One region of the Streptomyces sp. NPDC048521 genome, then DNA from elsewhere that is predicted to be linked to it. Evidence: predicted binding sites of a transcription regulator. Region 1 holds the regulator's gene; each other region holds the start of a gene.
What was found. Region 1 encodes HrcA, which represses chaperone genes, less so after heat shock. Its sites were predicted from a motif close to TTNGCACTCNGNNNNNCNGAGTGCNAA; they were not measured.

Region 2: a site for HrcA is predicted at 1,085-1,111, ahead of groL (chaperonin GroEL). Genes of this name have one in related genera too.
Region 3: a site for HrcA is predicted at 1,715-1,741, ahead of groES (co-chaperone GroES). Genes of this name have one in related genera too.

Annotation. Positions count from the first base shown of each region.
Region 1 covers NZ_JBICWR010000014.1:54,297-57,567, forward strand. The annotation lists gene ACGFRF_RS28720 (DUF3097 domain-containing protein) at 1-208, opposite strand, end outside; gene ACGFRF_RS28725 (MBL fold metallo-hydrolase) at 243-977, opposite strand; gene hrcA (heat-inducible transcriptional repressor HrcA) at 1,152-2,168, shown strand; gene dnaJ (molecular chaperone DnaJ) at 2,169-3,271, shown strand, end outside.
Region 2 covers NZ_JBICWR010000004.1:136,906-140,176, forward strand. The annotation lists gene thrC (threonine synthase) at 1-53, shown strand, start outside; gene ACGFRF_RS11580 (MoaD/ThiS family protein) at 50-328, shown strand; gene ACGFRF_RS11585 (cold-shock protein) at 772-975, shown strand; gene groL (chaperonin GroEL) at 1,274-2,896, shown strand; gene ACGFRF_RS11595 (carboxylesterase/lipase family protein) at 3,052-3,271, shown strand, end outside.
Region 3 covers NZ_JBICWR010000004.1:467,710-470,980, reverse strand. The annotation lists gene groL (chaperonin GroEL) at 1-1,138, opposite strand, end outside; gene groES (co-chaperone GroES) at 1,260-1,568, opposite strand; gene ACGFRF_RS13095 (polysaccharide deacetylase family protein) at 1,889-2,707, opposite strand; gene ACGFRF_RS13090 (polysaccharide deacetylase family protein) at 2,704-3,271, opposite strand, start outside.

The sequences.
Region 1 (3,271 bases):
CCAGGGTCACCGTGCCCGCCTCGCAGCCGATCACCGCCCCGCAGAACCCGGTGCCGGGCTCCTCCACCACCAGCCCCGGCTCGGCCGGTACCTCCGGGACCGGCTTCGGCTTCTTCCACGGCGGTGTCAGGTCGGCGGAGTACACACGAGGGCGCGGGCCCGAAGGGCCCTCGTGGGAAGGGCGGTTGCGGGAGACGGGTGGGCGCATTCGGATGACGATAGGAGAAGCCGCGCACCGAGGCTCACGACACGCCGAAACGCGCTGCCAGCTCCTCGCGTTGCCGTCGTACGAAGCCCGCGTCCACCACCGCTCCGTGCCCGGGCACGTACAGCGCGTCGTCACCGCCCAGCGCCAGCAGCCGGTCCAGCGCGTCCGGCCAGCGGGACGGGACCGCGTCCGGGCCGGCCTGGGGCTCGCCGGACTCCTCGACCAGGTCACCGCAGAAGACCACCTCCGGCCCGCCGGAAACGGAGCCGGGGACCAGGACCGCCAGGTCGTAGGCGGTGTGCCCGGGGCCCACGTTGGCCAGCAGGGCCTGGCGCCCGCCGCCGAGGTCGAGGGTCCACTCGCCGGAGACCAGGTGCCGAGGCGGGCCCAGCGCGTCCACCGCCTCGTCGGCGTCGGCCACCGGCAGCCCGTTGCGGATCGCGTCCAGGCGCAGCTCCCCGCGCTCGTGGGCGAACACCGCGTCGACGCCCACCGCCGCGTACACCTCGGTCCCGGCGAACGCGGCCGTCCCGAAGACGTGGTCGAAGTGGGGATGGGTGAGCGCGAGATGGGTCACACGGCCGCCGGACAGCTCCTGGGCCCGGGCCCGCACCCGCGCCCCTTCGGCCAGGCTCGAGCCGGCGTCCACCACCAGTGCCGTACCCTCGCCGAGGATCAGGCCCACCGTGCAGTCCCAGCCGGGCAGCCGGCACCGCCCGACACCGGCGGCCAGCCGTTCCCACCCCAGCTCTTCCCAAGTCACCGTCATACCGCGACGCTAGCGGTACGCGGGGTTACGAGCCGGTAGGGACGGGACCCGACCTTGCCCAGTGCGTACCTGACAGCCGTACACTGGGCCGGGGAAGTCTGGCACTCGCACGGGAAGAGTGCCAGGCGGACGACCTGACGGGCCGAGGGGACGACGTGCTGGAGGTGCGCGCGGATGCTGAGTGAACGCAGGCTGCAGGTGCTGCGCGCGATCGTCCAGGACTACGTCGGCACCGAGGAGCCGGTGGGTTCCAAGGCGCTCACCGAGCGGCACAACCTCGGCGTCTCCCCGGCGACCGTCCGAAACGACATGGCCGCCCTGGAGGACGAGGGGTACATCGCCCAGCCGCACACCAGCGCCGGGCGCATCCCCACCGACAAGGGCTACCGGCTGTTCGTGGACAAGCTCGCGGGCGTCAAGCCGATGACCGCGCCCGAGCGGCGGGCGATCCAGAGCTTCCTGGAGGGCGCCGTCGACCTCGACGACGTCGTGGCGCGCACGGTGCGGCTGCTCGCGCAGCTGACCCGGCAGGTCGCCGTCGTGCAGTACCCGTCGCTGACCCGGTCCACCGTCCGGCACGTGGAGCTGCTCTCGCTCGCTCCCGCGCGCGTGATGCTCGTGCTGATCACGGACACCGGCCGGGTCGAGCAGCGGATGGTCGACTGCCCGGCGCCGTTCGGCGAGACCTCGCTGGCGGATCTGCGGGCCCGGCTGAACAGCCGGGTCGCGGGCCGCCGGTTCACGGACGTGCCGAGACTGGTCGAGGACCTGCCGGACGCCTTCGAGCCGGAGGACCGCGGTACGGTCTCCACGGTGCTCTCCACTCTCCTGGAGACACTCGTCGAGGAGAACGAGGAGCGGCTGATGATCGGCGGCACCGCCAATCTCACCCGCTTCGGGCACGACTTCCCCCTCACGATCCGGCCCGTCCTGGAGGCCCTGGAGGAGCACGTCGTGCTCCTCAAGCTCCTCGGCGAGGCCAAGGACCCCGGCGTGACCGTGCGCATCGGCCACGAGAACGCCCATGAAGGACTCAACTCCACCTCCGTGGTGTCGGTCGGCTACGGTTCGGGCGGCGAGGCGGTTGCCAAGCTCGGCGTGGTCGGACCGACCCGCATGGACTACCCGGGAACGATGGGAGCGGTACGCGCAGTGGCACGGTACGTCGGACAGATCCTGGCGGAGTCTTAAGTGGCCACGGACTACTACGCCGTTCTCGGCGTGCGCCGCGACGCGTCGCAGGATGAGATCAAGAAGGCGTTCCGTCGGCTCGCGCGCGAGCTGCACCCGGACGTCAACCCCGATCCGAAGACCCAGGAGCGGTTCAAGGAGATCAACGCCGCTTACGAGGTGCTGTCGGACCCGCAGAAGAAGCAGGTCTACGACCTCGGCGGCGATCCGCTCTCCCAGTCGGGCGGCGCGGGCGCGGGCGGCTTCGGGGCCGGTGGCTTCGGCAACTTCTCCGACATCATGGACGCGTTCTTCGGTACGGCGTCGCAGCGCGGGCCACGCTCGCGCACCCGGCGCGGCCAGGACGCGATGATCCGTATCGAGGTCGAGCTGGACGAGGCCGCGTTCGGTACGACCAAGGACATCCAGGTCGACACCGCGGTCGTCTGCAACACCTGCAACGGCGAGGGCGCGGCTCCGGGCACCTCCGCCCAGACGTGTGACATGTGCCGCGGCCGGGGCGAGGTCTCCCAGGTCACGCGGTCCTTCCTGGGCCAGGTCATGACCTCGCGGCCCTGCCCGCAGTGCCAGGGCTTCGGAACCGTGGTGCCGACGCCGTGCCCCGAGTGCGCGGGTGACGGGCGCGTACGGTCGCGGCGCACGCTCACCGTGAAGATCCCGGCCGGTGTCGACAACGGCACGCGGATCCAGCTCGCCGGTGAGGGCGAGGTCGGGCCGGGCGGTGGTCCGGCCGGTGACCTGTACGTCGAGATCCACGAGCTGCCGCACCCGACCTTCCAGCGGCGCGGCGACGACCTGCACTGCACGGTCACGATCCCGATGACCGCGGCGGCGCTCGGTACGAAGGTGCCGCTGGAGACGCTGGACGGGATGGAGGAGGTCGACATCCGGCCCGGCACCCAGTCCGGTCAGTCGATCCCGCTGCACAACCGTGGCGTCACGCATCTGCGGGGCGGCGGCCGGGGTGACCTCGTCGTCCACGTGGAGGTCCAGACCCCGACCAAGCTCGACCCGGAGCAGGAACGCCTGCTGCGCGAGCTGGCCAAGCTGCGGGGCGAGGAGCGGCCCACGGGGCAGTTCCAGCCGGGGCAGCAGGGGCTGTT
Region 2 (3,271 bases), on a different contig from region 1:
CCGCCACCATCCGCCCGACCCTGGACTCCTTCCGAGAGGCTGGCCTCGCATGAGCGTGACCGTTCGCATCCCGACCATCCTGCGCACCTACACCGGCGGCCAGGCCGAGGTCACGGCCGAGGGCGGGACCCTCGCCGAGGTCATCGAGAACCTGGAGAAGAACCACACGGGGATCGCCGCCCGGGTGCTGGACGACCAGGGCAAGCTGCGCCGGTTCGTCAACGTCTACGTCAACGACGACGACGTCCGCTTCGAGCAGGGCCTCGAGACGGCGACCCCCGACGGCGCCGGCGTCTCGATCATTCCGGCCGTCGCCGGCGGGTGCTGACCGAATGACCGATCATTACCTTCGGTAACAGTGGTTACGTATTGTTCATCGGATTGCCCCTTCCGTGAGAGAAGCGGAGGGGGCAATTCTGTGTGATTGAGCGCGGTAGAGTTGGGGAACACGGTCGCGGCCTTCGGGTTGCGGGCCCTGGATTCACGCCGCACAGCCCGACAAGAAGTAGCCAAAGTATGCGGGTTTTATGCGGCTTTTGTTCTTTTTGTGGAGCCCGACTTGCCCTGAATTCGGGCGAATTCTCGGCACATTCCGGGCCGTGCCCTTCCGGAATTCTCGTCCGATTGACCTGTTGCAGACGGCAGTTGGACAGATACATTCAGCCGCGGTCGACGCGTTCCGGCGCACGCCCCCGTCCGATGGGGGGCGAGGTCTGACCCGGGTCCGCGAAGTGCGGATCTGTGCAAGGGCCAGTAATAGGGGAGTTAGGCATGGCTCAGGGCACCGTCAAGTGGTTCAACGCGGAGAAGGGGTACGGCTTCATCGCGGTCGACGGTGGTGCGGACGTCTTCGTCCACTACAGCGCCATTCAGATGGACGGCTACCGCACCCTGGAAGAGGGCCAGCGGGTGGAGTTCGAGATCTCGCAGGGCCAGAAGGGCCCGCAGGCCGACATGGTTCGCCTCAGCGCCTGAACGTTTCTTGTCACGAAGGGCCCGCACCGGCACAGGGTGCGGGCCCTTCGTCATGCCCCGGCGCCCCGGGGTCCGCGGACGGCCGGGCGCCCCTGTACCCCCGGAGGCGCTTGCACTCGACCATGCCGAGTGCTAATCATTGCGTTAGCACTCTGAAGGTGAGAGTGACAGTGAAGGACCGGGTCGGTGAGGCCCGCAGGCCGGGTGGGGCAAGGAACCACGAGGCCGGCGAGCCGTCCGTCGCGGGCGCGGGCGCGGTCCGAAGGAATCACCCCCAGTCCTGGAGGGACCACTTCACATGGCCAAGATCATCGCGTTCGACGAGGAGGCGCGGCGCGGCCTCGAGCGCGGCATGAACCAGCTCGCGGACGCCGTGAAGGTGACGCTCGGCCCCAAGGGCCGCAACGTCGTCCTCGAGAAGAAGTGGGGCGCCCCCACGATCACCAACGATGGTGTCTCCATCGCCAAGGAGATCGAGCTCGAGGACCCGTACGAGAAGATCGGCGCCGAGCTGGTCAAGGAAGTCGCCAAGAAGACGGACGACGTCGCCGGTGACGGTACGACCACCGCGACCGTGCTCGCCCAGGCCCTGGTCAAGGAGGGCCTGCGCAACGTCGCCGCCGGTGCCAACCCGATGGCTCTGAAGCGCGGTATCGAGAAGGCCGTCGAGGCCGTCTCCGCCGCCCTGCTGGAGCAGGCGAAGGACGTCGAGACCAAGGAGCAGATCGCCTCCACCGCGTCCATCTCCGCCGCCGACACCCAGATCGGCGAGCTGATCGCCGAGGCCATGGACAAGGTCGGCAAGGAAGGCGTCATCACCGTCGAGGAGTCCCAGACCTTCGGTCTGGAGCTGGAGCTCACCGAGGGTATGCGCTTCGACAAGGGCTACATCTCGGCGTACTTCGCCACCGACATGGAGCGTATGGAGGCCGTCCTCGACGACCCGTACATCCTGATCGCCAACTCCAAGATCTCCTCGGTCAAGGACCTGCTCCCGCTGCTGGAGAAGGTCATGCAGTCGGGCAAGCCGCTGCTGATCATCGCCGAAGACGTCGAGGGCGAGGCCCTGTCGACCCTGGTCGTCAACAAGATCCGCGGCACCTTCAAGTCCGTCGCCGTCAAGGCCCCGGGCTTCGGCGACCGCCGCAAGGCGATGCTCAACGACATCGCCATCCTCACCGGCGGCGAGGTCATCTCCGAGGAGGTCGGTCTCAAGCTCGAGAACACGACCCTCGACCTCCTGGGCAAGGCCCGCAAGGTCGTCATCACCAAGGACGAGACCACCATCGTCGACGGTGCCGGCTCCTCCGAGCAGGTCGCGGGCCGCGTGAACCAGATCCGCGCCGAGATCGAGAACAGCGACTCGGACTACGACCGCGAGAAGCTGCAGGAGCGCCTGGCGAAGCTCGCCGGCGGTGTCGCGGTCATCAAGGCCGGTGCCGCCACCGAGGTGGAGCTCAAGGAGCGCAAGCACCGCATCGAGGACGCCGTCCGCAACGCGAAGGCCGCCGTCGAGGAGGGCATCGTCGCCGGTGGTGGCGTGGCCCTGCTGCAGGCCTCCCAGGTCTTCGAGAAGCTGGAGCTGGACGGCGACGAGGCGACCGGCGCAAACGCCGTGCGCATCGCGCTCGAGGCCCCGCTGAAGCAGATCGCCGTCAACGCCGGCCTCGAGGGCGGTGTCGTGGTGGAGAAGGTGCGCAACCTGACCCCGGGCCACGGCCTGAACGCCGCGACCGGCGAGTACGTCGACCTGGTCGCCGAGGGCATCATCGACCCGGCGAAGGTGACCCGCTCTGCCCTGCAGAACGCCGCCTCCATCGCCGCGCTGTTCCTCACCACCGAGGCCGTCATCGCCGACAAGCCGGAGAAGGCCGCCGCGCCGGCCGGCGGCGGCATGCCGGGCGGTGACATGGACTTCTGATCCTTCCCAGGATCGGCACAGTCCTTTCGTGCGAGGGCGGCACTCCCTGTCTGTGACAGGGGGTGCCGCCCTCGGGCGTGTCCGGGGTCAGGTGGGGGGCTGGGGCACTCGTGATCGCTCCCGTGCGTTGCCCCGATGACCAGTGAGGAGCCAGCATGACGACGAGCGAGTCCCCGGCCCCCGGCACCGACGGCCCTGTGGTGCGCACCGCCTCCGGCGCGGTGCGCGGCCTGCGCGAGCAGGGGCTGGCGGTGTTCCGGGGCATCCCCTTCGCCGAACCGCCGGTCGGTGCGGCCCGCTTCCAGGCCCCGCGCCGCGCCCGCCCCTGGGACGGCACGCGGGAGGCGTACGCCTTCGGCCCGCCGCCCCCGCAGG
Region 3 (3,271 bases), on a different contig from region 1:
TGATCACGCACACGCCGCCGGCCAGCTTCGCGAGGCGCTCCTGGAGCTTCTCGCGGTCCCAGTCGGAGTCGGTGTTCTCGATCTCGGCCTTGATCTGGGCGACGCGGCCCTGCACGTCCTCGGACTTGCCGGCGCCGTCGACGACCGTGGTGTCGTCCTTGGTGACGGTGACGCGGCGGGCGGAGCCGAGCACGTCGATGCCGACCTGGTCGAGCTTGAGGCCGACCTCCTCGGAGATGACGGTGGCGCCGGTGAGGACGGCCATGTCCTGCAGCATCGCCTTGCGGCGGTCGCCGAAGCCGGGGGCCTTCACCGCGACGGCGTTGAAGGTGCCGCGGATCTTGTTGACCACCAGGGTCGACAGGGCCTCGCCCTCGACGTCCTCGGCGATGATCAGCAGCGGCTTGGAGGAGTTGGACTGGATGACCTTCTCCAGCAGCGGCAGGAGGTCCGCGATGGCGGAGATCTTGCCCTGCGTGATGAGGATGTACGGCTCGTCGAGGACGGCCTCCATGCGCTCCTGGTCCGTCACGAAGTACGGCGACAGGTAGCCCTTGTCGAAGGCCATGCCCTCGGTGAAGTCCAGCTCCAGGCCGAAGGTGTTGGACTCCTCGACGGTGATGACACCGTCCTTGCCGACCTTGTCCATCGCCTCGGCGATCAGCTCGCCGACCTGCTGGTCCTGGGCGGACAGCGCGGCCACGGCGGCGATGTCGGACTTCTCGTCGATCGGGCGGGCCGTGGCGAGCAGGTCGTCGGAGACGGCCTTGACCGCGGCGTCGATGCCCTTCTTCAGGGCGGCCGGGGAGGCACCGGCGGCGACGTTCTTCAGACCCTCGCGGACGAGCGCCTGGGCCAGGACGGTGGCGGTGGTGGTGCCGTCACCAGCGATGTCGTTGGTCTTGGTCGCCACCTCCTTCACCAGCTGCGCGCCGAGGTTCTCGTACGGGTCCTCGATCTCGACCTCGCGGGCGATCGTGACACCGTCGTTGGTGATGGTCGGGGCGCCGAACTTCTTGTCGATGACGACGTTGCGGCCCTTGGGGCCGATCGTCACCTTCACCGTGTCGGCCAGCTTGTTGACGCCGCGCTCGAGGGCGCGACGGGCGTCCTCGTCGAACTTCAGGATCTTCGCCATGACAGCGGGAGCCCTCTCGGAAATCTGTGGGAGTAAAAAGACACTGCGCCCCGGGCGCCCGGCTTCTTATCGATCGCGGGGGCCAGGGGCGCAGCCATAAGCAAAGGTTCTGCTCGAGGTGTTACTTCTCGATGATCGCGAGGACGTCGCGAGCCGAGAGGACGAGGTACTCCTCGCCGTTGTACTTCACCTCGGTGCCGCCGTACTTGCTGTAGAGGACGACGTCGCCGACCTTGACGTCGAGCGGAAGGCGCTCGCCGTTCTCGAACCGGCCCGGGCCCACGGCGAGGACGGCGCCCTCCTGGGGCTTCTCCTTCGCAGTGTCCGGGATGACCAGGCCAGAGGCCGTGGTCTGCTCGGCGTCCAGCGGCTGGACCACGATGCGGTCCTCGAGCGGCTTGATGGCAACCTTGGAGCTGGCGGTCGTCACGATCCGACCTCCCCCTTCGGAGATCTCACGGGGTTAACTGTCTGAGGTGGCGACCAGGTCGATCCGTCGTCGCGGGTGCCGGACCTGCCCGTCGCTTTGTTGGCACTCTCCAGTGGGGAGTGCCAGAGCCGAGACTATGACCGCGATTAGCACTCGGTCAAGCGGAGTGCCAATGCCGTGCGGCGCGTCGGCCGGGTTCGGGGTGCGTCGAGCGTGTCCGTGACCGGTGTCCGCCCGCCTCCACCGGGTGCTGCCGCCCTCCGGACCCCGCGGCCGGCCCTGGCGTGTCGCGTCCTCGGACGCCGTACGAGCCGGGTCTTCTACAGGTAGTCCTCGAGGCGCCCCACCGTCAGCCCCCGCTGCTGCACCCGCCGCAGGACCCGCGTCGTGCGTTCCCGCAGGGTCGGACCCGTGGACTCGTCCGGGCCGACCAGGACGATGTCGCCGGGGCGCAGGCGGTGCTCGCCCCGGGTGAAGACGAGGTCCGCCGGGGTCATCGCGGCGCGCCACAGGACGACCGTGGAGATGCCGCAGTCGGCCGCCGCGCGCACGGTGGTGGTGTCGTACGCGCCGTAGGGCGGGCGGAAGAGGCGGGGGCGGACGCCGAGGCGGGCCCGGAGCCGGTGCTGCTGGCCGCAGATCTCGGCACGCTGGGCGGCGTACGGCTGTCCGGCGAGCGCGCGGTGGTCGACGGTGTGGTTCTGGATGCCGGCGCCGAGCCCGCGCAGACGGGCGAAGTGGCCGTAGCCGGGGCCGGCGACGCTGTCGGTGAGGAACAGGCTGACGGGCAGGCGGAGTTCGCGGACCATGTCGACGAAGCGGGGGTCCTTCTCGGCGCCGTCGTCGTAGGTGAGGAAGACGACCGGGTCGCGGGTGGGGACGTGGTCCACGACGCGGGGCAGGGTGCGGCCCCCGGTGCGGGGACCGAGGGCGAGGGGCCGGGTGGTGGGCCGGGGCGGGCGGGCCAGGGGCGCGGACAGGCCCCAGTGGCGGTAGGAACGGTCGGGGGCGGGGCCGTGCGGGCGTACCCCTTCGGCCGCCTTCTTGCCGAGGCGTTCGATGGGGTCGACGGATTGCGCGCAGCCCGCGAGGAGGAGGGCCGCGGCGAGTGCCGCGGCCAGGCCCCGCGCCCGCCTCACAGGTAGTCCTCCAGGCGGGCCACGGCGTAGCCCTCGCGCGTGACCTTGTTCAGGAAGCGGCGCATGTCGTCGACCATCGTGCCGTCCCAGTCGTCCCGGCCGCGGAAGTGGGTGAGGACGATGTCGCCGCGGCGCAGCCGCCGGTCGTCCTCGCGGTACTCCCAGTGGTCGACGAAGACCTCCTCGTTCCAGATCGGCGCGTACTTGATGCCGCAGGCCTTCGCGGCGACCAGGGTGTCCTGGTTGTAGTTGCCGTACGGCGGGCGGAAGACGGTGGGCGCCTTGCCGAACTGACTCTTCATGACGGACTGCATGCCGCAGATCTCGTCCTTCTGCTCCTCGTAGGTCAGGCCCGGCAGGTAGGGATGGTGCAGCGTGTGGTTGTTGAGGGTGTTGCCGTGGGACTGCATCTTCCGGAAGTAGGCGTAGTCGTCCTTGACCAGGTAGTTGCTGAGGAAGGCGGTGTAGGGGATCTTCAGGTCCCGCATCATGGCGAGGAACTTCGGGTCCTTCTCCGCGCCGTCGTCGATCGTGAGGAAGACGACCTTCTGCCGGGTGGGGACC